Regions from separate parts of the Robertmurraya mesotrionivorans genome, predicted to be linked through region 1. Evidence: riboswitches for the same ligand, from Rfam matches in the RefSeq annotation. Region 1 holds a riboswitch; each other region holds the start of a gene.
What was found. Region 1 has a riboswitch for cobalamin ahead of cobT (nicotinate-nucleotide--dimethylbenzimidazole phosphoribosyltransferase). Riboswitches for the same ligand answer to the same signal wherever they lie in the genome.

Region 2: linked by a shared signal. The riboswitch ahead of cobO (cob(I)yrinic acid a,c-diamide adenosyltransferase) and the one ahead of cobT (nicotinate-nucleotide--dimethylbenzimidazole phosphoribosyltransferase) in region 1 are both predicted to bind cobalamin.
Region 3: linked by a shared signal. The riboswitch ahead of ACRX5O_RS04995 ((2Fe-2S) ferredoxin domain-containing protein) and the one ahead of cobT (nicotinate-nucleotide--dimethylbenzimidazole phosphoribosyltransferase) in region 1 are both predicted to bind cobalamin.
Region 4: linked by a shared signal. The riboswitch ahead of ACRX5O_RS18320 (ABC transporter substrate-binding protein) and the one ahead of cobT (nicotinate-nucleotide--dimethylbenzimidazole phosphoribosyltransferase) in region 1 are both predicted to bind cobalamin.

Annotation. Positions count from the first base shown of each region.
Region 1 covers NZ_JBPCCH010000015.1:47,289-52,953, reverse strand. The annotation lists gene ACRX5O_RS18980 (ABC transporter ATP-binding protein) at 1-28, shown strand, start outside; gene ACRX5O_RS18975 (FtsX-like permease family protein) at 18-1,964, shown strand; gene cobT (nicotinate-nucleotide--dimethylbenzimidazole phosphoribosyltransferase) at 1,996-3,045, opposite strand; cobalamin riboswitch at 3,133-3,312, opposite strand; gene ACRX5O_RS18965 (iron-containing alcohol dehydrogenase) at 3,329-4,501, opposite strand; gene ACRX5O_RS18960 (DeoR/GlpR family DNA-binding transcription regulator) at 4,751-5,515, opposite strand; gene rhaA (L-rhamnose isomerase) at 5,660-5,665, opposite strand, start outside.
Region 2 covers NZ_JBPCCH010000004.1:22,822-28,486, forward strand. The annotation lists gene cobD (threonine-phosphate decarboxylase CobD) at 1-906, shown strand, start outside; gene ACRX5O_RS08550 (bifunctional adenosylcobinamide kinase/adenosylcobinamide-phosphate guanylyltransferase) at 885-1,493, shown strand; gene ACRX5O_RS08555 (bifunctional adenosylcobinamide kinase/adenosylcobinamide-phosphate guanylyltransferase) at 1,459-1,905, shown strand; gene ACRX5O_RS08560 (ECF transporter S component) at 1,932-2,423, shown strand; gene ACRX5O_RS08565 (ATP-binding protein) at 2,420-3,130, shown strand; gene ACRX5O_RS08570 (histidine phosphatase family protein) at 3,153-3,770, shown strand; cobalamin riboswitch at 3,891-4,075, shown strand; gene cobO (cob(I)yrinic acid a,c-diamide adenosyltransferase) at 4,218-4,754, shown strand; gene ACRX5O_RS08580 (energy-coupling factor ABC transporter permease) at 4,771-5,526, shown strand; gene ACRX5O_RS08585 (energy-coupling factor ABC transporter substrate-binding protein) at 5,523-5,665, shown strand, end outside.
Region 3 covers NZ_JBPCCH010000002.1:181,795-187,459, reverse strand. The annotation lists gene ACRX5O_RS05010 (GTP-binding protein) at 1-1,116, shown strand, start outside; gene ACRX5O_RS05005 (putative zinc-binding protein) at 1,665-2,018, shown strand; gene ACRX5O_RS05000 (multidrug effflux MFS transporter) at 2,303-3,535, shown strand; cobalamin riboswitch at 3,754-3,946, shown strand; cobalamin riboswitch at 4,083-4,270, shown strand; gene ACRX5O_RS04995 ((2Fe-2S) ferredoxin domain-containing protein) at 4,382-4,765, shown strand; gene ACRX5O_RS04990 (HoxN/HupN/NixA family nickel/cobalt transporter) at 4,769-5,482, shown strand; gene cobJ (precorrin-3B C(17)-methyltransferase) at 5,483-5,665, shown strand, end outside.
Region 4 covers NZ_JBPCCH010000014.1:5,339-11,003, forward strand. The annotation lists gene ACRX5O_RS18310 (adenosylcobinamide amidohydrolase) at 1-1,244, opposite strand, end outside; gene ACRX5O_RS18315 (FecCD family ABC transporter permease) at 1,246-2,307, opposite strand; gene ACRX5O_RS18320 (ABC transporter substrate-binding protein) at 2,270-3,247, opposite strand; cobalamin riboswitch at 3,391-3,576, opposite strand; gene ACRX5O_RS18325 (glycerol-3-phosphate acyltransferase) at 3,824-4,381, shown strand; gene ACRX5O_RS18330 (aminotransferase class V-fold PLP-dependent enzyme) at 4,393-5,665, shown strand, end outside.

The sequences.
Region 1 (5,665 bases):
ATTAGGAGGGGTGCAAGATGACCATTAATCAACTCATCCTTCGATCCTTTAAAAAGAATATAAAAAACTATTATCTATATGTATTTGCCTTGATTTTTAGTGTCTCTCTCTATTTTGCGTTTGTTACCTTGCAATATGACCCTGCTATGGACACCGTAAAAGGGGGTATTAAAGGCGGAGCTTCGATACGAGCCGCTTCCGTCCTTCTTGTTGGGATTGTTACCGTCTTTCTCGTATATGCCAATATGATATTTATTAAAAGACGCAGCAAAGAGATTGGACTCTTTCATTTGATTGGCATGACGAAACGAAAGATTTTCCGCATTCTTGGAGTGGAAAATGCTCTTCTCTACTTTTTGTCACTAGGCCTTGGTATTTTCCTAGGATTTTCAATTTCTAAATTAATCATGATGATCCTGCTAAAAATTACAGGAGTAAATGCCGTCACTACCTTACATTTTTCAAGCCAAGCATTTGTTCAAACACTCATTGTGTTTACGCTCATTTTCTTATTAATTCTTGGGATGAATGCTCTTTTTATAAGAAAACAGACGATTTTATCCTTATTTCGAGTGACCTCATCTGCAGAGGCAAAGGTACAAAAGCTGTCTGTATGGGAAATGTTCATGGGGATTGCCGGTTTTGCACTCATTGCCTTTGGATATTTTGTTTCCACCAAGCTGTTTAGTGGTGATTTTACAGAAATGACCGAGCTATTCACTGCCATGATTGTTATTTTAGCATCAGTTATTATCGGAACCTATTTCTTTTACAAAGGATCGGTAAGCTTTATCTTTAATCTAATTCGCAAAAAGAAGGATGGGTACTTAAATATAAGGGAAGTTCTCTCCTTATCCTCTATCATGTTTCGAATGAAGTCGAATTCGTTACTATTAACCATTGTCACAACGGTATCCGCACTCGCCATCGGTTTGTTATCGTTAAGTTATATCTCTTATTACTCAGCCGAGAAAACAGCTGAAGATAATGTGATTAATGATTTCGCCTTTGTTAGCAAAGAAGATGCACAAACATTTAAAGATGCTCTAAAAAGTGAAGGGCTAACATTTAACGAGACGGTTATCGATGTAGTGATGGTCAATGCGAATCTGGAATCAATTATTGATATGGAAACAGAAGGATTAAATATTGAACTCAATAAGTTGGAAATGCCAGTCGTTAGTGAAAAATCTGTTCCTGAAATGGATGTGTCTCCAAAAGAAACGTTGTTTACCGGATATAGTGATATGCTATCCAAATTCATGGCTCTTGATGACTCCGGAAAAATTGAATTACACAGTAAATCCGAATCGATTCCTCTTGATTATATTGGGTTAAGAGATGAGTTTATTGTTTCATGGTATTTTACAAACGGTGGTCAGCCTGTTGCGATTGTTGATGACACCTTGTTTTCTAAACTTCAACAAGACTTAGATCCAGAGGTACAAAGGGACTCTTCTGTCTTTATCGGGATTGAGATGAAGAAAGAAGAGACGATTCAACAAGCGAGTGATCTTTTTAATCAATTACATTTAGGAGAAAAGGTTGGGAATGATTCACAGCTGGAACTGAGCACTGATCAAAAAATGCTCATGGGGCTCATGATGTTCATCGTTGGTTTCCTTGGACTTACCTTTCTTATTACATCCGGGTGTATTCTTTACTTCAAGCAAATGGACGAAAGCGAAGATGAGAAATCTAATTATACCATCCTACGTAAGCTCGGTTTTACTCAAGGAGACTTAACAAAAGGGATCGGCCTGAAACAAGTATTCAATTTTGGAATTCCTTTAGTCATTGGTCTTTCCCATAGCTATTTTGCTGTTCAATCAGGCTGGTTCTTTTTCGGGGCTGAGCTTTGGACGCCCATGGCACTAGTGATGATTCTATACACAGGCTTATACTCCATCTTCGGATTTCTGTCCGTGCTTAATTACAAAAAAGTGATCAAAAATGCACTTTAACTCCAGCCCATCTAGGCTGGAGTTTTTTCTTTTATATGGTCATCCCTGCTTCCGCAAAGGTGGGCATATGTTTCATCATGCTACATGCTGCCTCGACGATTGGAAAAGCAAGTGCTGCACCTGAACCTTCACCTAAACACAAATCCATATGAATGATCGGTTTTATCCCTAGAAGTTCACTTCCTCTTTTCCCTCCCGGTTCCGCAGATGCATGAGATGGAATTAAGTATTCTCTCACCCTTGGTTCAAGTGTTGCAGCGATGACCGCTGCCGCCGTTGATATATACCCATCGACAACAACAGGGACTCTATTGGCCGCTGCCGCAAGCATGACACCTGCCATCCCACCTATTTCAAGTCCTCCTACCTTTGCCAATACATCAATTCCATCCTCACGATTCGGTTGATTCACCTTTATTGCTTGTTTAATAACGTCTATCTTGTGCTTAATGCCTCCATCTCCAACACCTGCACCTCTACCGGTAATTTCTTCTGGTTTGAAGCCACCAATGACGGATAGTATGGCCGTGCTCGGAGTGGTATTACAAATGCCCATTTCTCCGGTTCCAAGTAATTGCACACCCTTTGCGATTTCCTCATTGGCTATTTCAATTCCTACCTCTATTGATCGAATGGCCTCTTCTCTTGTCATCGCTGGTCCTTTGGCTATATTATCGGTACCGTATTTGATTTTTTTTAAAATAACCCCGGCATCTGCTGGAATATCCCCGTTCACGCCTATATCAACAGTTACAATCTTGGCTCCGGATACTTTGCCAATTACGCAAACACCGGTTAAACCCTTAGGAAAATTCAGTGTCTGAGCAAGTGTGACTCCTTGAGGAAAATTAGTGATTCCCTCCTCGTACACTCCATGATCGGCCGACATAAGAATGATTGCTTTTTGATCAACACTAGGAATGGGTTTTCTAGTAATCCCAACGAGCTGTACAGCTAAATCTTCTAATCTCCCTAAACTTCTCGCTGGCTTTATTAAGTTGTCCACCCTCACTCTTGCAGCATCCATCATCTCCTGGTCAAGCCCCGTAATTTTTTCAATCGTCTGTTGTAATAATTCCATGTTTCTCTCTCCTTATTTTTAAAAATAAAAAAAGCCCATAGTTTATTCAGACAAGCTGAATAAACTACAGACTTTTCCATCATCTAGTATTCTTATAGCAATAAGGCAGGTCTCCTGGCTCTGGTTCATGGCTTCAAAGGCCTTCCCGGACATTCCTTTCATCCAGTGGCATATCTTTGAAGCTCCCCTTTACAGTGGTGGGACCGCTGAAGACTTTCACTTCATTCCCTATTCTCCCATGTGGGCACCTTATTGCTTTATTATTACATTTATTAATTCCAGATTAGCTCATTACTACAGGAGATGCAATCTCTTTAAACATTTCAATCACTTCTTCTTTTGTTGGCTGGAATGGATTACCCGGTGCACAAGCATCCGCTAATGCATTCGTGGCTAGTTTATCTAAATCCACATCCGTTACACCCAACTCTGCAAGGGTACTTGGAATTCCTACTTCCTTACAAAGAGCTTTAATCGCTTCAATCACTTCATCAGCGCATTGCTCATCTGTTTTTCCTTCCACTTGAATACCTGCTGCTTTTGCAATTAAACGGAATTTCTTCGGATCACGTTTCGCATTTTCTCTTTCAACAATCGGTAGAAGCATCGCGTTACATACTCCGTGTGGAAGATCGTACACGCCTCCAAGCTGATGCGCCATCGCATGGACAAAGCCTAGTCCTGCATTGTTAAATGCAATACCCGCTAAGAACATCACGTATGTCATTTGTTCACGAGCTTCAATATCATGACCGTCTTTTACGGCACGAGGCAAGTAGTTAAAGATGATTTCAACAGCAGCTAATGCTGTTGCATCTGTAACAGGGAAGGCACCTGGAGTCACGATCGCTTCAATTGCGTGGGTTAGTGCATCTACCCCAGTCGCAGCGGTCAAATCAGCTGGTTTATCAACCATAAGTTCTGGGTCATTTACTGAGATAGTTACTAAGCTGTTTTTATCTACCATAACCATTTTCACTTCTCGTTCCGTATCTGTAATTACATAGTTAATGGTAAATTCACTGGATGTACCAGCGGTAGTGTTGACAGCAACAATCGGAACCGATTTGTTCTTAGTCTTTCCAACACCTTCATAGTCTCGTAAATCTCCTCCATTTGTTACATAAAGTCCAATTGCCTTTGCAGCATCCTGAGGAGATCCTCCACCAATAGATACGATGAAGTCACAAGCATTTTCCTTAAACACTTCAACCCCTTCATACACATTTTGGACAGTAGGATTGGGTTTTACATCGTCAAAGATGACATATTCTAGATCAATCGTATCTAGTTCCGCCAGGACTTTTCCTGCTAAACCTGATTGATTCAAGAACTTATCCGTGACAACTAATGCCTTTTTCTGACCCAGTTCTTTTACAAGTGCTGGCAGTTCTTTTAAACAGCCTCTGCCCATTAGGTTTGTGCTTGGTACATAATACACACGTGCATTGCTCATCTTTTCTTCCTCCTCCAACAATTGTTCACTTTTTCACAAATGAATTTCAAAAAATACGAAAGGGTTTTCAAAACACCTTTCCTTTATACTTCCTATACTAATATCTTACTCCCCTACCTTCATACAATCAACAAAAATACAGGTTAATATCTTTGTTTATTTTTGATTTTTAACATTTTGGACACAAAGGTATTTTGTTTAATTCTGTTACCATAATAAAAAACAGACCTATCTTGGTCTGTTTTCATCTTATATATTTACAAATATTAATTTGACTTCCTTTTCTTCAAGCCTCTCTCTTGTCCGATCATCCATGTTTGAATCGGTAATAATGCTGTGCACTGCTGATAATGAGTTTATTTGAGAGAAGGCTCTTTTTCCAAACTTGCTTGAATCCGCCATTAAGATCACTTTATCAGCAATCTGAATCATATCCTTTTTTAATAACGCTTGCAATTCATTCGTATCACTAAGTCCACCATCTGGATGAATCGCCTTACATGAAAAGAACATTTTGTTCACATGGTACATTTTCAATGAACGTTCTGCTAGAGGACCAACATACGAAAGAGAAATCGACATAAGGTTTCCACCCGTTGAGATGACACGGATTTGTTCCTTTTTACTTAGCTCTAAAGCCACTTTAATCGAATTCGTTAATACCGTTAACGGCATGTCTGGCAGCTCTTTGGCCATATACCAAGCGGTTGTGCTCGCATCAAGAACGATTTGGTCCCCCGGCTCCACCATTTTTACCGCTTCTAACGCGATGGCACGCTTCTCAGCCGCTCTTGTAATTTCTCTTTCCAAATAAGAAACTTCATTGTCTTCCTTTTCAATACTTACGGCACCACCATGACTTCTTTCCAGCAAACCATCCTTTTCTAATTTTTCAAGATCTCTTCGAATGGTTTCTTCCGTCACTGAAAATATTTTGCTCAGTTCGGACACTCTTATACTTAAACGTTCATTGACTAGATCAACAATTTTCCTCTGCCTTTCAGCTACAAGCACGAACGGTCACCCTTCCCCGATTGAACGTTGATTTATATTTGATTATTTTTATTTTTATGTTAATTTCATGTTGAATTATAGCATATTCTTTGAAAAACAAAAAGATAGTAGACCCCCACAAAGGAAGATCTACTTATCTTTTTGTTATCT
Region 2 (5,665 bases), on a different contig from region 1:
ACGGCAGAAAGACTCACAGGTTTGCTTGCAAAGAAAGAAGGAGTGAGAAAAGAGCAAATCTTAGTTGGTAATGGTGGGGCGGAGCTTATTTCTTTGGTCGGACGACTGCTCACTGGTAAGAAAGCGCTCATCGTACAACCAGCCTTTTCTGAATACGAAGAAGCATGCCGAGTGAATCAATGTGAGGTACGCTATCACTTGATGGATGTAGACAGCTGGGAATTACGTTTAGATGAATTACTATTGAACTTACGTGAAGTTGACGCTGTATTTTTTTGCAATCCAAACAATCCAACGGGAATGTTTTATTCGAAACAAATAATTGAGCTTCTTGCCCGTGAATGTGCCAAGTTCGGAACCTTGCTCATCGTCGACGAAGCCTTTTACGACTTTATAGAAGGGTACGAATCAACCGTCTCCTGTCTCCAACATGGCGGAAATATGATCATTCTTCGTTCCATGACAAAAATGTTCAGCATTCCAGGAATCCGCCTGGGATACTTAATTGCAAATGAAGCCCTGCTAGCAAAAATTAGGGAGAGCAAACCGCATTGGAGTGTGAATGCGCTAGCAATGAAGGTGGGTGAATGGTGTTTGTCAGAAAGTGACTATGTAGAACAAACCATTCAATTGATTAAAAAGGAGCGGGAGAGGCTACAGTCTTTTTATCGTGAACAGAAGTTCTCTTATTCTCCATCAAACGTAAACTTTTATTTGCTAAAAGATACGAAAGTCTCCGATCAATTTCCGTTTTTTCGTTTTTTAATGGAAAAGGGGATGATTCCTCGACATACGATGAATTTTCCGGGACTTGACGGAAAGTGGCTACGACTGGCGGTTAAGGGGCCAACCGAGCACGAAAGATTATTAGAGGTGATGAGTGAATGGCGGAAGGTGGACAGCTGATTTTTATCAGTGGTGGTGTTAGAAGTGGAAAAAGCAGTTTTGCTGAGAAAACAGCCATGGAACTAACAAAGAAAACTCACGGAAATCTCCATTACATTGCCTCAGGGGTTGCTTTTGATGTGGAAATGAAGGAACGAATTAAGAGGCATCAACAGCAAAGAAATGATGGCGAGCAACAGTGGGAAACGTGGGAGGAGCCCTATTTTTTACATAACCTTTCAACAGTTTTTCATCCAAATGATATTGTGCTCTTTGATTGCCTAACCAATCTATTAAACAACCGTTTGTTTCAAACCGAGGAGAGGCTGATGGACCCGTCTTTTCATGAGGAAATCAAGAAATCGATCATAGAGGGGATACTTTCGATACAGAAAAATTGTCATACCCTTATCGTCGTTAGTAATGAAATCTTGAATGAATTGATCCTATCAAGCGACCTTGTTCTTGTGTATGCAAAGCTCCTTGGCAGGCTAAACCAACAGGTCGTCGCAATGGCAAAGGAAGCGTATCTCGTTGAAGCAGGAGTTCCGATTTGTATGAAAAAGGAGGGGGATGAATTTGCATTTCGTGATGGGAGGAGCATGTAATGGAAAAGCCGAGTGGGTACGTAGCCATTACGATATGTGCCAGTATCCACGAGAAAGTTGGATAAAGGCTTATGAATGCTCGTATTATGATTGGCTTAGCGAAGATTCTGATGTCTCCTTAGTGGTGGTAGAAGGAATCGAGTATTGGATCAGGGAGTTATCGCTCCAACATGAATCCGATACAGTTAGAAGCATATGGAAAGAGACACTATTGCATTGGGCACGTTGGGAAAAGGAGGATTGGAAGAGAAAGGTCGTGATCATTGGTTCAGATATTACAAGAGGAATTGTCCCTGTTGAAAAAATAGATCGAAAATGGCGCGATGATGCGGGATGGACGTTTCAGGATACGGTCCAATTATGTGATCGAGTGGATCATATTTGGTACGGAATTGGTCAACTGATTAAGTAATTACAATTCAGAAGGAGGAAGGAAAAATGAAGGTGGCAAAAGTAACTTGGATGGCCCTATTTATAGCTTTAACAGTTATAGGTGGTGGGATAAAAATTCCAGCAATCATTGGAAGTGTCGCGCTCGATTCGTTTCCAGCAATCGTTGCTGCCGCGCTTTTAGGAGGAATCCCTGGGGCGATCGTCGGTGGATTAGGACATATGGTATCTGCGTTAATTGGAGGAATGCCTCTTGGACCTATGCATTTCTTAATCGCTATCGAAATGGCAATGCTTACATGGATATTTGCTTATTTTTATCAAAAAGGCAGCAAGTGGACGGCATCTATTTTATTCGTGCTAGGTAATACCTTTGCAGCTCCACTGCCATTTATCTTTTTAATATCAAAAGCATTTTATATTAGTATGGTTCCATCTTTACTGATTGCATCTGTCCTTAATACCGTTTTAGCTGTGATCGTTGCTCCTCGTTTAGCTAGCATAATGAAACCAGCAGTAGCGGGGAAGTTTCAAAAATGAGAGATGTCCAATTACTTAAAATGGGAAAAGAAACCCTTGTGGTAGCTTCTGATAATAGCGGAGCGATCGGATTAAAAGAGCTTGATGAGGTACAGGTTCCTTACGATATCGTTGGTTATTACACCTTTCGTGTAGCAGCCATGGAATGCTATTGTGCAGGAGCTATTCCCGAAGCAGTGATTCTTCAAAATTTCTGTGGAGAGGAAGCGTGGGAAGGACTCATAAAAGGAATTACGAAAGGTCTACTTGAGCTTGATGTACCAGACATTCAGATCAATGGAAGCACCGAAAGTAACTTTTCACTTGTCCAATCTGCCGTCGGATTAACGGTATTAGGAAAAAGAATAAGCCATGCTCCCTTGAGCGCAACTCCCTTTCTAGAGGATACGAAAGTGGCGGTTATTGGTCTTCCTCTTGTTGGAAATGAAGTAATAGAGCAGGAAACAGAAGTAGCTCCCTTACGATTAGTGAAGGAGCTTTCAAACCTAGATGGTGCTGTCTTAATGCCTGTTGGATCAAAAGGGATACTTTATGAATTGAATCGTCTATTTTCAAACCGAGATTTTATAAAAAGTGAAGTGACGAGTGTGATCAATTTAGAAAAAACATCTGGACCATCTACCTGCTTCCTGATCGCATTTCCAGCTAATAAAGGGCATATGGTAAAGGAACTTTCAGGACATTATTATCATGAACTAACTTTTTGAAATTCAACAGGGAGTGACCATTATGGTTGATTTATATATTGCTAGGCATGGACAAACCACGTGGAATGTACAAAAGCGAATGCAGGGTAGACTGGATTCCTCCCTTACAAAAAAAGGAGTGGAGGATGCTAAGCGGTTAAGAGACTACTTAGCTGATACCCCTTTTGATGAGGTGATCTCTTCTCCCAGTGGAAGGGCTTATACCACCGCGAAGCTTATCCGACCAAATGAAACAAACATAAAGACAGATCCACGTTTAATGGAAATTCATCTAGGAAAATGGCAGGGGAAAACGGAGGACGAAATTTATCGTGAGTTTCCATCGGAGTATGATCATTATTGGAATGCTCCAGAGCGATATGGCAACGATGGAGGGGAAACCTTTACAGACGTAATTACTAGAGTCGAAGACTTTCTACAGGAAATCGAAAGAACGTATGTGGAAGGGAAAGTGCTAATTGTCACTCATGGGGTAACCATCATGGCATTTTTATCGATAGTGAAAAAGCTTTCATTAAAAAATTTCTGGTCTGCTCCCATCAGTGAGGGAACGAGTTTAACGTTGATACGACTGGAAAAAGGGCAAAGGAAGCTCCTGGTTGAGGCGAGTATAGAACATTTATTGGAAGCGTCTGTTTAGTAAAAATGTGACAATTATTCATCGGAATTATGGGTATATTATGAAACTTCCAAAAAGTCAGCTTCGAGCACTTCTCACTATCCCTTTCTGAGGAGTATAATCCAAATAAATACAAAAAAACAAATACAAAAAGACTTAGGTTTCTTTTCAAACAGAAAAGATTAAAGGGAAATTGGTTCAATGCCAATGCGGTCCCGCCACTGTATGTGTGAGCAAGCTACAACACCCACTGTGTACAAAAACACGGGAAGGGGTAGTGAGTGATGAGCACAAGCCAGGAGACCTGCCTAAGCCAAGAATGGTACCAACCTACGAGGATAGGGGAGGTGTTAGGTGACGGCCTTTTTTGCTCACTAAATGTTCACGGACATTGTTAACACTTCCAAGGGGAAGTGTTTTTCTTTTGCTCAGTATGTAACAAACATGCCGTAATAGGAGTGAAAAAGAATGGCGAACAAAGGTCAACTACTCGTATACACCGGGGAAGGAAAAGGAAAGACAACGGCCGCCCTTGGGCTCGCCGTAAGAGCGATTGGTCAGGGGAAAAGAGTAAAAATCATTCAATTTATTAAATCACCTGATCGTAGTGTGGGTGAACGTACCGTTTTACAGAAACTAGGAATCGATATTTATCCAATGGGGATAGGTTTTACCTGGACGAAAACGCCAGACGAACATCGCGAGGCTTTAAAAAATGCCTGGGGATTAGCCAAGGATCTTTTACAAAGCAATGAAGTTGATGTGCTTATTCTGGATGAGATTAATAATGCGTTAGCGATTTCTCGTTTCTCCATTGAAGATATCCTCCCGACGGAAGAGGTGTTGGAAGCGCTTCAAAAAAGAAGAGACGGTCTCCATGTTGTACTAACTGGAAGAGAGGCCAAGAAGGATATCGTTCAGGCAGCAGATTTAGTCACAGAAATGAGAGAGGTTAAACATTACTATGAGCAAAACGTTCCAGCCATCGTCGGGCTAGATTATTAGAAGGAAGGTACAGTGAATGAGTAATCTCAAGAAATTGGTGCTAATTGGTGCAGGAATCCTCTATTTCTGGGTTGGATCCAACTCTGATGCGTACGCGATGCATATTATGGAAGGATTTCTACCAATGAAGTGGGCGATGATTTGGTGGATACTCCTCCTTCCTTTTTTAGCAGCAGGCATTCATACGGCCCGAAAGAAAGTGGTGATTCAGCCAGAGATAAAAACGATGCTCGGTTTAAGTACGGCCTTTGCTTTCGTTCTTTCCGCATTAAAGCTCCCATCGGTAACGGGAAGTAGCTCACACGCTACGGGGGTCGGATTAGGAACCCTCCTTTTTGGCCCAATCATTATGTGTGTAGTCGGATTTATCGTTTTGCTGTTTCAAGCATTATTACTAGCTCACGGTGGAATAAGTACGCTTGGTGCAAATGCCTTTTCTATGGCTGTGGTCGGTCCTTTCGTTACGTACGGTGTTTATATCCTGCTCAAAAGCGTAAAGATCAACATGAAATTTGCGATCTTCCTTGCTGCTGCGTTAGGCAATTTAGCTACATATGCCATGACTTCTCTTCAACTAGCGATTGCGTTCCCTGACCCAGCTAGCGGGTTCGTAGGTTCATTCATAAAATTTATTTCCGTATTTGGGGTGACACAAATACCTTTAGCACTCTCAGAAGGAATCATTACTGTGATTGTGATGAATTTTCTACTAAAATACAATGCCAATGAATTACAAATGCTCAACTTTCTACGTAAGGAGACTAGCTCATGAAAAAGAATCGTTTGCTTTTCATGCTGATTATTTTTCTTGTTGCCATTCCGCTTATCTTCAAGAGTAGTGCCAGTTTTTCAGGGACAGATACGGAAGCGATTGCCGTTATTGCGGAGCTTGCTCCATCTTACACACCATG
Region 3 (5,665 bases), on a different contig from region 1:
AATCATATTCTGACTAACCGTGAAAATAAAAAAATTGCTGTTATCGTAAATGACATGAGTGAAGTAAATATTGATGCCTCTTTAGTGAAAAAGGGAGGATTTTCACGAACAGAAGAAAAGCTGGTGGAACTTCAAAACGGTTGTATCTGCTGTACGTTACGAGAAGACTTAATGATTGAAGTGGAAAAATTGGTTCTAGCAGGAAACATTGATTACATAGTGATTGAATCGTCTGGGATATCTGAACCGATTCCCGTTGCACAAACCTTTACGTATGTTGATGAAGAGTTAGGGATTAACTTAACAGAACAAACAATCCTTGATACGATGGTAACCGTAGTTGACGCGAATCGATTTTGGCATGACTTCTCTTCTGGAGAGAGCTTAATGGACCGAAAGCAGGGAACAGATGAGATGGATACAAGAGAAGTAGTGGACTTGTTAATAGACCAAATTGAGTTTGCGAATGTTCTTGTTTTAAATAAAGTAGATTTAGTTGATCCAGAAAGTGTAAGAGAATTAAAAGCCGTCCTTCATAAATTGAATCCAGATGCAACAATCGTAGAAAGTTCACACTCCCGCATTCCGCTTGATACTATTTTAGGCACGGATATGTTTGATTTTGAAGAAGCTAGCCAAGGGGCAGGGTGGATCAAGGAATTAAATGAGGAACATACACCTGAAACAGAAGAATACGGAATTTCTTCCTTTGTCTACCGAAGAAAACGGCCTTTTCATCCTGAGCGCTGGAATAAATGGTTAGAGAATTGGCCAGAAGATGTGGTTCGAGCAAAAGGATTTTTCTGGCTCGCCACACGAAATGATATGACCGGACTCCTGTCCCAAGCTGGACCATCCATTATCATCCAAGGTGCCGGAGAATGGATTGCTTCCTATCCAAATCAGGAAATGGAGCAAATTCTAAAAGATGAGCCAGAAATTCTTCAACGATGGGACGAAGAATATGGAGATCGTATGACCGAGCTCGTTCTAATAGGAGTAGATATGAATTATACCGAAATAGAAACGTCTCTTGATCACTGTCTACTAACGGACGAAGAAATGAAAACGGATTGGAGAAATCTGTCCGACCCGATTCCTGCATTTTCGCTCTAAATAAAAAGCCTTTTCTTTTATATAGAAAGAAAGGGCTTTTCCCGTTTCATATCGAATGGTACATAATTTATTAACCTCGCTGCGCACTTTGCTAAAGCCAGCAAATCAGAAGATTAAAGAAATTGCAGTTGAAAAATCGACATTGTTTCAAATGTAATAGTAGGGATCAGTCCTAAGTAATAGGACTGATCTTTTTTCTTTTGTTGGAAACGCAAGTAATGGAGCAAAATAGCAAATAAATCATAATAATCGCAAGAAAAACTTGAGAATCGCAAAAATATTTCTAGAATAGCAAATATATTTTTGGAATAGCAAATAAATCTCAAAAATCGCAAGTATAACAATAGAATTGCAAATATCTTATCAAAAACTTAATTATCAAATAGCTTTTGACAGAAAAATTCATAGTTTTTATATCAAATTTATCCGAATCCCTATTAAATTAGCATAATAAAAGTAACATTTTTCACAGAATCCAACAAACATTTCCTTTACAGTAAATAAAAATCAGAACAGTTTGAAAAAAGGACTGTAAAGGAGGAATTCTGTTGAAAAGAAAACATTTGCCGTTGGTATATTCATGCTCAGGCTGTTCTTCAGCCGCACAAACCGCAAACTTAATCGCAATCAAAATGGATCGGGAGGACATTGCTGAAATGTCGTGCATTGCCGGTGTGGGGGGAGATGTAAAACCACTAGTAAAAACGGCAAAATCGGGCAGGGAGATCATCGCCATTGATGGCTGTCCGTTGGCCTGCACGAAAAACTGCCTCGCAAGGCACGAGGTTCAGCCAACCCATCATTTTGAACTTTCCAATTTTAATGTGGTAAAGAAAAAAGGGGAAGACCCAGACTTAGATGTGTTTATGGAGACTTATGAGAGAATAGTAGAGCTTATTTAATCAATAAAGGATATGTTCAAAAGGAACATATCCTTTTTTCTTTTAGATCGATAAACGAAACGCTTCAGCTATTGACCCAAACTAGATCCCACCACAAAACAAGGAACAATACCTCTTATCATTTCAATGTAAACGCATACAAATCTTATTGAATAAAACCACAAAATTATTATATATTTCAACGACCGAAACAATTTACTTTAGCAATGCAATGTTATAGAATGGTAAAGTTACAATCTTAGGAAATTATGAATCTTTATTTTTAAATGAAAGGCGAGAGGAACTTGAACAATTTAACAGGTACAAAGCGTTTACAGCTGGCATTGCTTCTAGGGTCTCTGGCGATCTTAGGTCCGTTTACCATCGATATGTATTTGCCTTCTTTTCCGACTATTGTAGAAGAGTTCGGTACAACGGCATCCTTCGTACAAATTAGTTTAACTTCTTGTTTGTTGGGCTTAGGACTGGGGCAATTGATTATCGGTCCAATGAGTGATGTGCAGGGACGGAAAAAACCACTATTAATATTCCTTATTATGTATTTAGTTGCCTCTGCCATTTGTGCATTTGCTCCGAATATTTATTTCTTTATTGCTGCTCGTTTCTTGCAAGGCTTTTCAGCAGCAGGCGGGATCGTTATATCGAGAGCGGTCGTTCGTGATAAGTTTAGCGGAAGAGAATTAACGAAGTTTTTTGCGTTATTAACATTAGTAAGTAATCTAGGTCCAATTATCGCTCCTGTTGCAGGTGGCGCGATTCTAGCCTTTACGAATTGGACGGGAGTATTTGTCGTTTTAAGTGTTGTCGGTCTAGTTTTATTTTTTACCGTATTTTCAAAGCTGGAAGAATCACTTCCAACAGAGAAGCGTGTACCAAGTAATATTGGGCAAACATTTAGGAACTTTGGAACTTTATTAAAAGATCGTCAGTTTACAGGATATGCCTTTACACAAGGATTTATTGTGGCCGGAATTTTTGCTTATGTTTCTGGTACTCCATTTGTGTATCAAAATATTTATGGAGTTTCACCACAAGTATTCAGCTTATTATTTGGTTTGAACGGAATTGGCTTGATTCTTGGAAGTCAGGCAGTAGGGAAGTTCGTAGACGTAATATCTGAAAAGACATTTTTAGTCATAGGTCTGACCATTTCAAATGTATCAGGTGCCATTCTTCTTGTTGCGTTATTACTAAAGGCTCCTTTAATTGCGGTTGTTATTCCTATCTTCTTCTTCGTTGCCTCGATCGGGATTATTGGAACTACATCGTTTTCACTTGCCATGGAGTCACAAGGGCATATTGCAGGTAGCGCGTCGGCCTTACTAGGGTTACTACCATTTATCCTAGGCTCTATTTCATCACCACTTGTAGGCATTGCAGGAGAGAATTCTGCCATTCCGATGGGATCCATAATCTTTGGTGCTAGCTTTTTAGCTTTTCTTTCGTATTTTCTTTTCGTACGAAAGGCTTCCGTCGTAAAACCAGCTATCGAAGAACCTGGGAAAATCTCAGTATAATATCTAGACGCTATCCAAAAAGGGTAGCGTCTTTTCTTTTAAAGATATCATTCAAATTACTAAATTACGAGCATGTGTATGAAGTTAAATTAATAAAAACATCTAATACTTAGAACGCCATGTGGGTTCCGTTTCAGTAGGAAATCTGTCGTGTTCGTTATATAAGTAGTTGAAAAATAAGAAATATTCATCTAATATAGAATCTAACTTAATTGAATAGTTTTCCAAAAAGTTAAGATGCCAAGATGGCTTAATAGGGAATCTGGTTAAAATCCAGAGCTGTACCCGCAACTGTAAGTGTGGACGAAATAAGAATACCACTGTGTACATATGTGATTCGTATGAATATGGGAAGGTCTTAGAGTAGGAAGAAGCACGAGTCAGGAAACCTGTCTTACTTTTAAACGTTTCAGTTTCTCCGGGAATAGAGAAGGTGTTTCGATGGTGAGAAGGGACCGTATTTCTGTTTGTCTTTTCATGCTTTCGTTTCATCCGTTCATTCCTGTGAGCGGATTTTTTTATGGAAATCTTTCTTTGGGTTGATAACTTCATAGTTTACTTAATAGGTGCAAAAGAAAAATCTTTTGCTTAAAAGGGAAGCACGGTGAAAAGCCGTCGCGGTACCCGCCACTGTATTGGGGAGCTTTGTTACAAATGGTCACTGAGTAAAATCGGGAAGACGTAACAAAAGCAAGGAACCAAAGCCAGGAGACCTTCCTATAAAGTGTGTCACATACCTACGGGACTATAGGTAGATGTGTAGAAGATATACCTTCCGTATGTTCTTATGCACCTCTATTTGTAGGGGTGCTTTTTTTATTAGATAAATTTAAGGGAGTGGAAAACATGACAACATGGAATTTAAAGGGGACAAAGCATCACATCTTGATTTGCAATGGAAGTAGTTGCATGAGAAAAGGGGGAGAAGAAGTAACGCAAGCGATTCGTGATGAAATTACACAGTTGGAGTTAGACGACGAAGTACATACAACAAGAACGAGATGTAATGGAAGATGCAAGGATGCTTGTGTCACCATCGTGTATCCAGAAGGCACCTGGTATAAAGCACTTACAGAGGACATGGGACGAGAAATCGTTCGGAGTCATATCGGACAAGGAAAGATACTAAAAGAATCCGTTATTTATACATACAACCAGGAAGGCTTCGTAGCACCTGAAAACTCAGATAGTATTGAGGGAATTTCGAAAAAAGTGAAAGAAGAGGTATAACCTATGGAATTTATCATGTTTGCTCTGCTTGCTGTTTTTATTGGCATGAGGCATGGGATCGACGGAGATCATGTAGCAGCGATTGCCGACATGGTTGGCAGTGAGCAGCAAAAGAAGAAACAACTTACTCTTGGTGTGATGTATGCGATTGGGCACGGAATGATTGTAATGGTTATTGGAGTGTTATTTATTTATATTGGTTTACACCTTCCAGATACAACGAAGCAAATACTAGAAATGCTCGTTAGCTTCACCCTTATTTTGCTCGGAATGTTTATTATTTGGTCAATTTTTCAACAAAAGAAAGATTACGAGTATAAAAGTCGACTAAGAATTGTCGTTGAGTTTTTCAGCAACATCGCTAGTAAGGTGACATCAGGAACAAAAACGAATCAACTATCACCTACAAAGCTCGGTGCCATTGGAGCGTTTATTATTGGCATTCTTCACGGCATTGGTGTAGAAAGCCCTACGCAAATCGCGATTATTTCTAATGCGATAGGGCTTGATAATTTAACCGTCGCCCTTATTCAACTGACTTTATTTGTCATTGGGTTACTCATCGCTACGATAGGAATTACATTCTGTTTATCATGGGGATTTATGAAAGCTAGAGTGAAAGACAAGCTGTTTTTACTATTAGGCACGGTAACAGGCGCCTATAGCCTAGTACTCGGAATTTTTATGATGGTGGAACTAATGAAAGGAGGAGCGTAATTGAAAGGAAAGCTGTTAGTCATCGGTTTTGGTCCCGGAAGTGAGGAGCATATAACGGACCGGGCAAAAAAAGCTCTACAAGAAAGTGATATGATCATTGGCTATAAAACGTATGTGGAACTGATTGAAGGATTACTAGACGGTCAAGAAATCATCAGTACAGGGATGACTGAAGAAGTAAGT
Region 4 (5,665 bases), on a different contig from region 1:
GCTGTCATGATTGATTGAATAAATGCTTCCTCAGACAATTCACCATTCACAAAGATCCAAGTATTAATTGTGCCAGGTGTATATTCAAACACTTCTCTATCTATCACGGATGCGTCTATTGCATTACCGACACCTGCCGTCACGACTACAAAAATGGAAACATTGCCATCAACATAAAGCTTATATGATACATCTTCAAGCTTAACAGCAGTCATCATTCCAACTGTTTCCCCTGGAATGAAGCCATTTCTTTCTAAATAGTTGGCCATTTCTTGTTTATGATCACTATAATTATAGTTTTTGTCTACATGGCGATTAACAAAGTTCTGGTACCAGCCCGTTCCAGAACCAATCACTCCAGAGCTCATCGTTTTTAATGGTTGCTCCGTTTTTACTACAATTCTTTCTGATGAAGCATGAATCACTGATGGATCAATTTGATATATCTCTTCTATCTGGTCATTTTCCCACTCTGGTAACAGCACCATTTGTGGAACAGGAACCTTTGGATGAGGCTGTTTGGCAATTTTCGTATGGTAGACGTTTTGAATTCGTTCTTGTTTCAACACTTCGTTCGGAGTATCTTCTATCACAATCTTCCCCTCATGAAGGAGCAGAAGTCTGTCACAGTATAAGCCCGCTAAATTTAGATCATGGAAAATGGAAACAACCATTAGTTCACATTCCTTTGACCACTTTTTTAACAGATCAAACAACTCTTTTTGATAGCTTAAATCTAAGTGGTTGGTCGGTTCATCAAGAAGAAGGATACGTGGTTCCTGGGCGAGCGCCTGAGCTAAGTAAACCCTTTGTCTCTCACCACCAGATAGATCTTGAATATTTCGATGTTGAAGGCTCAATGTTCCCGTTTGCTCCATGACTCGTAGAACGGTTTCCTCATCTTCTGGGCTCCAGCTATGAAACCAGCCTCTTTGATGGGCATAACGCCCAAGCGATACCGTTTCTTTAACCGTGTAGGAAAATGGATCTGCCGCATGCTGAGGCAGCACCGCGATCAGCTTAGCAAGTTCCTTGGGAGAATAATCGGAAAGCTTATTTCCATCAATAGAAATGGTTCCTTTTGAGGCGGGCAAAATTCCACTTATCATTTTTAAAAGCGTGGTCTTACCGCTTCCATTCGGTCCAAGAATACCAAGCATCTCGCCTTTTTTCACTTCAAAGGAAATATCCTTTACTATAGAATTACCAGCGTATCCGCCACTGACATGCTGAATGTGAAGCATGTTAACCACTTCTTTCTGCTCTTGTTTTTAGTAGGATCATAGCAAAGACAGGTGCCCCGATCAGAGCGGTTATCACCCCAATTGGAAGCTCAATAGGAGCAATGATGGTCCTTGACACTAAGTCAGCTAAAATTAAAAAGGCACTACCAGTAAGAATCGATAACGGAAGTAGATGTTTATGATCTGGCCCCCAAAGCATTCTCGCTAAATGTGGAATAACCAATCCAACAAAACCAATTGTACCTGAAACAGCTACCGCACTGCCGGTTAACATGGACCCCGCCATCAAAATAATATGCTTTCTTCGTTGGACATTCACTCCAAGATGATGAGCTCTTTCCTCTCCAAACGACATGGCATTTAATTCTTTTCCGTTAAAAATTAAGATGGCTGATCCTATAAGGAAGAATGGGAGAATAATTTTTATATATACCCACCCTCTCATGGAAACGCTTCCCAGTAACCAACCAATAATCTGACGTAACTCCTCACCTGTTAAGGCAATCATTAGGGAGATAAGGGCTCCGAGAAAGGAACTAAAAATGATTCCTGTTAAGATAATCGTCTCCACTCGCATGGAGCGCTCTATTTTTTGCGCGAAACCTAATACGAGGAAAATAGTTATAAAAGAAAACAAAATACTAAGAACAGGAAGTGTGAATGCCCCAATGACTGGAAGCGACAGCTGAAAAAACAAAGTAACAACTGCTCCAACTGAAGCACCAGAGGAAACTCCTAATGTATAGGGGTCTGCAAGTGGATTTCTAAGTAAACCTTGAAAGGCAGCTCCAGCAATTGCTAGAGCCGCTCCAACAAGTCCTGCTAAGATAACTCTTGGCAGGCGAATATTCGAAACGATATTTACATGCATTTGGTCAATTCCATCTAGTGAAACAAACGGAAAAAGTTGTGCAAGTAATATTTGAATCGTACTTAAGATAGGAACTTTCACAGTTCCTAGTGAAATGCCTAGTACAATAGCTAACAGGAGAAACGAGGCTCCCATTGTGTATGCTGCTAATCGATTAGTTATTAAATACTTCCGGATATACGGCTTTTGCAAGTTCCTCTACCCCTTCAACGAGCCTTGGCCCAGGTCGTGTTACCAGATCAGAATGAACATCTACAACCTGCTTATTTTTCACGGCAGTCATATCTGCCCAGCCTTCTCTAGAAGTTACTTGACCTACAGGATCTTCGGAGTAGTAGCCGTACGTAGTGATGATTACATCTGGATTTCTCTCAACAATCGATTCTTGGTCGATGCTCGCCCAACCATCTAGATCTCCTGCTGCATTTTCAGCATTGATCACTTGAAGCATAATATCCATGAATGTGTTCTTCCCTGGTGTGTAAATGTCTGGTGCTGGTGAAACTTCAACAAACACTTTTTTCTTTTCGGTTACAGTTGCAGCTTTTTCCTTAATTTCGTCAAGCTTTGCCTTCATAGCAGCTGTTAGCGCTTCTGCTTCTTCTGTTGTTCCTGTCATTTGTCCGATTAGGTTGATTGTTTCGTACACTTCCTCAAAATTCACTGCGTCGTTGACAACAAATACTGTGATTCCAGCATCTTTTAATTGAGTAAGTCCCGCTTCTGCAGATAAAGCTGAAGATTCATGTGCTAAAACAATATCAGGATTTAATGAAACGATTTTTTCCACATTAAATTCCATGCCACCGACTTTTTCAACATTAGCCGTTTCTTCTGGATAGTTATCATAATCAGAGATCCCAACTACCTTCTCACCTAAACCTAATTCATACACGATTTCTGTGTTACTTGGAATTAAAGAAACAATGGTCTTTGGCTCTTCTTCTATAACCACTTCATTGTCTAATGCATCAGTAAGTGTAAGTGGGAAGGCTGCTTGTTGTTCACTTTGTTCCGTTTGACCTTCTGTGTTTTGGTTATCTTCTGCCTTTTCAGTTGCGCTCCCACAACCAGCAAGAATTCCTAGTGATAGTACGAGTATTGCAAATAGTGCGTAAAACTTTTGGCGCATTTTCTTTCCCCCTGTGTTATGTAAAAAATAAAAAGCATCTTCCTACAAAGGCAGGAAGATGCTGGTATGATAGACGTTTTACACTAAATAGAAATCAAATAATAGGTAACGGTCTGCCACACCACTCCTATCCTCGTAGGAAATTCGGTGCATAGCAATAGGCGAGTCTCCTGGCTTATGGTCATTGCTTGCTGCACCTTCCCATACTTTTACGTACAGTGGTATTACTTGCAGCTTGCTCCCATTTACAGTGGCGGGACCGCGTTGGAATTTCACCAACTTCCTTTTTAAGTCTTCAGTATGAAGACACCTACTACTAGTCGAATTATGAAATTTTCTGCTACGTCTGATTATACACTAACAAAGCCCCACAAACGCAACCCCTTTTTAACAAAATGGTGACAGACACCCTTCGTGGACAAAATCGGGCAAAATGTCCACGGAGGGTGTCCGTCACCGCTCGTGGACACTTCGTGCCTTTTTGTCCTCCTGGGGTGGACAGTAACTTCTTATTGTGAAGAGGTTTTGCTTAGCATAATATGGAATATATACAACATAGCGTGGAGGTCATGTTCTATGGTAGTAGTGGGCTATTTCTTCCTTTCCTACTTCATTGGATGCATCATGTTTGGATACATTATTGGAAGATTGTTTGGAAAGATTGATATTCGGAAGGTAGGCAGTGGAAACGTGGGTGCCCGTAATATCGGGCGAAATTTAAATAAGTCGGCCTTTGTCGCTACCTTTTTAGGTGATGCGTCTAAAGGGGCGGCAGTTATCCTTCTTGGTAGAATGCTAGGCTTTTCAGAGGAGATTCAATTAGTTGGATTTTTATTTGTCCTTATAGGACATATTTGGCCCATCACCCTTTCCTTTAAGGGAGGAAAAGGGATCTCTAGCTTCCTCGGAGGAATCATTGCTTTTGAACCGACGGTAACACTTGTCATTCTCGTTAGCTTCGCGATCACATATTCCTTGTTCCGCAGCTTTACTATGGCTGGTCTACTAAGCCTATGCATTCTTCCGGTCTATTTCTTTATTGAGTCTTATACATACACTTCCGTCGGAATGATCGCACTCACAGTAATCACTATTCTTTTTGCTCATCGAACAAATATTAAAGAAAGAGTATAGGGGGAAACCAAATGGGCTTGCTTTTCAAAATTGCAAGAAGCGAAGAAGAAATGGAGCAAATTCACAAACTAAATTATCGTACATTTGTCGAAGAGATTCCACAGCATCCAAAGTCTGATACAGAGAGAAGAGTTGACCCTTTTCACGCTGAAAATACGTACCTTATCTGTCTAAAGAACAAACAACTAATTGGAATGATTGCCGTTCGAGATAAGCGACCTTTTTCCATTGATAAAAAGATTGGTCCTGTAGAAGATCATCTTCCCTTTCAAGCTCATCTATTATGCGAAATTCGCCTCCTCGCTGTTGATGCAAAAAATCGGAACGGCAGAGTGTTTCTAGGACTTTCACAATTATTAGCCAACTACTGTATCAAACAAGGATACGACGCAGCGGTTATATCGGGAACCACCAGACAAACCAAACTTTATACACAACTCGGTTTCACAGTGTTTCATGATCCAGTTGGAACAGAAGATGCACAATTTCATCCCATGTATATCACAAGAGACACCTTTGAAAAACAAGTCTCTTCACGCATAGGGATTTCTTCTAGCCGGTTTATGCCCGGACCTATTATGGTAGCAGATGATGTTACAAAAGCACTTATGAGTCCACCCATTTCTCATCGCTCTAAAGCCTTTCTAACATTATTTAACTCTGTCAAAGAAAAACTTTTGAGATTAACCAAAGCTGCGAATTGTCAGCTTCTTCTTGGGTCTGGAACGTTGGCGAATGAAGTCATCGCCATGCAGCTGAAAAAACTTTCAAACGGAGTCATTTTTATTAACGGGGAGTTTGGAAAGCGACTGCAAGGTCACGCCATCCGTGCTGGTTTATCTTTTGAAAGTTACGAAATACCTTGGGGGACATCATTTACTCTGCAAGAAATAAAAGAGGTCATTAACAAGCATAACCCTGAGTGGATCTGGTTCACACATTGTGAAACATCGACTGGTGTTCTAAACTCCTTGGATGATATGCAAAAAGCCTGCATGGAAAAGAGTATAAAAATCTGCCTTGATGCTATTAGTTCCATAGGGGCTAGGCCAATAAATCTCTCAAATATCTATCTTGCTTCAGGAGTTAGCGGTAAAGCACTGGGCTCGTATTCAGGTCTTTCCATTGTGTTTCACCAGCATTACATGAAAAAAGATGAAACGATTCCCGGCTATCTTGATCTCGGATGGTATATAGAGAACGACGGAGTCCCATTTACACACTCATCAAATCTCATCTCCGCTCTTCACCAGTCACTAGAAGCCTATGAAGAGGAACAGCCTT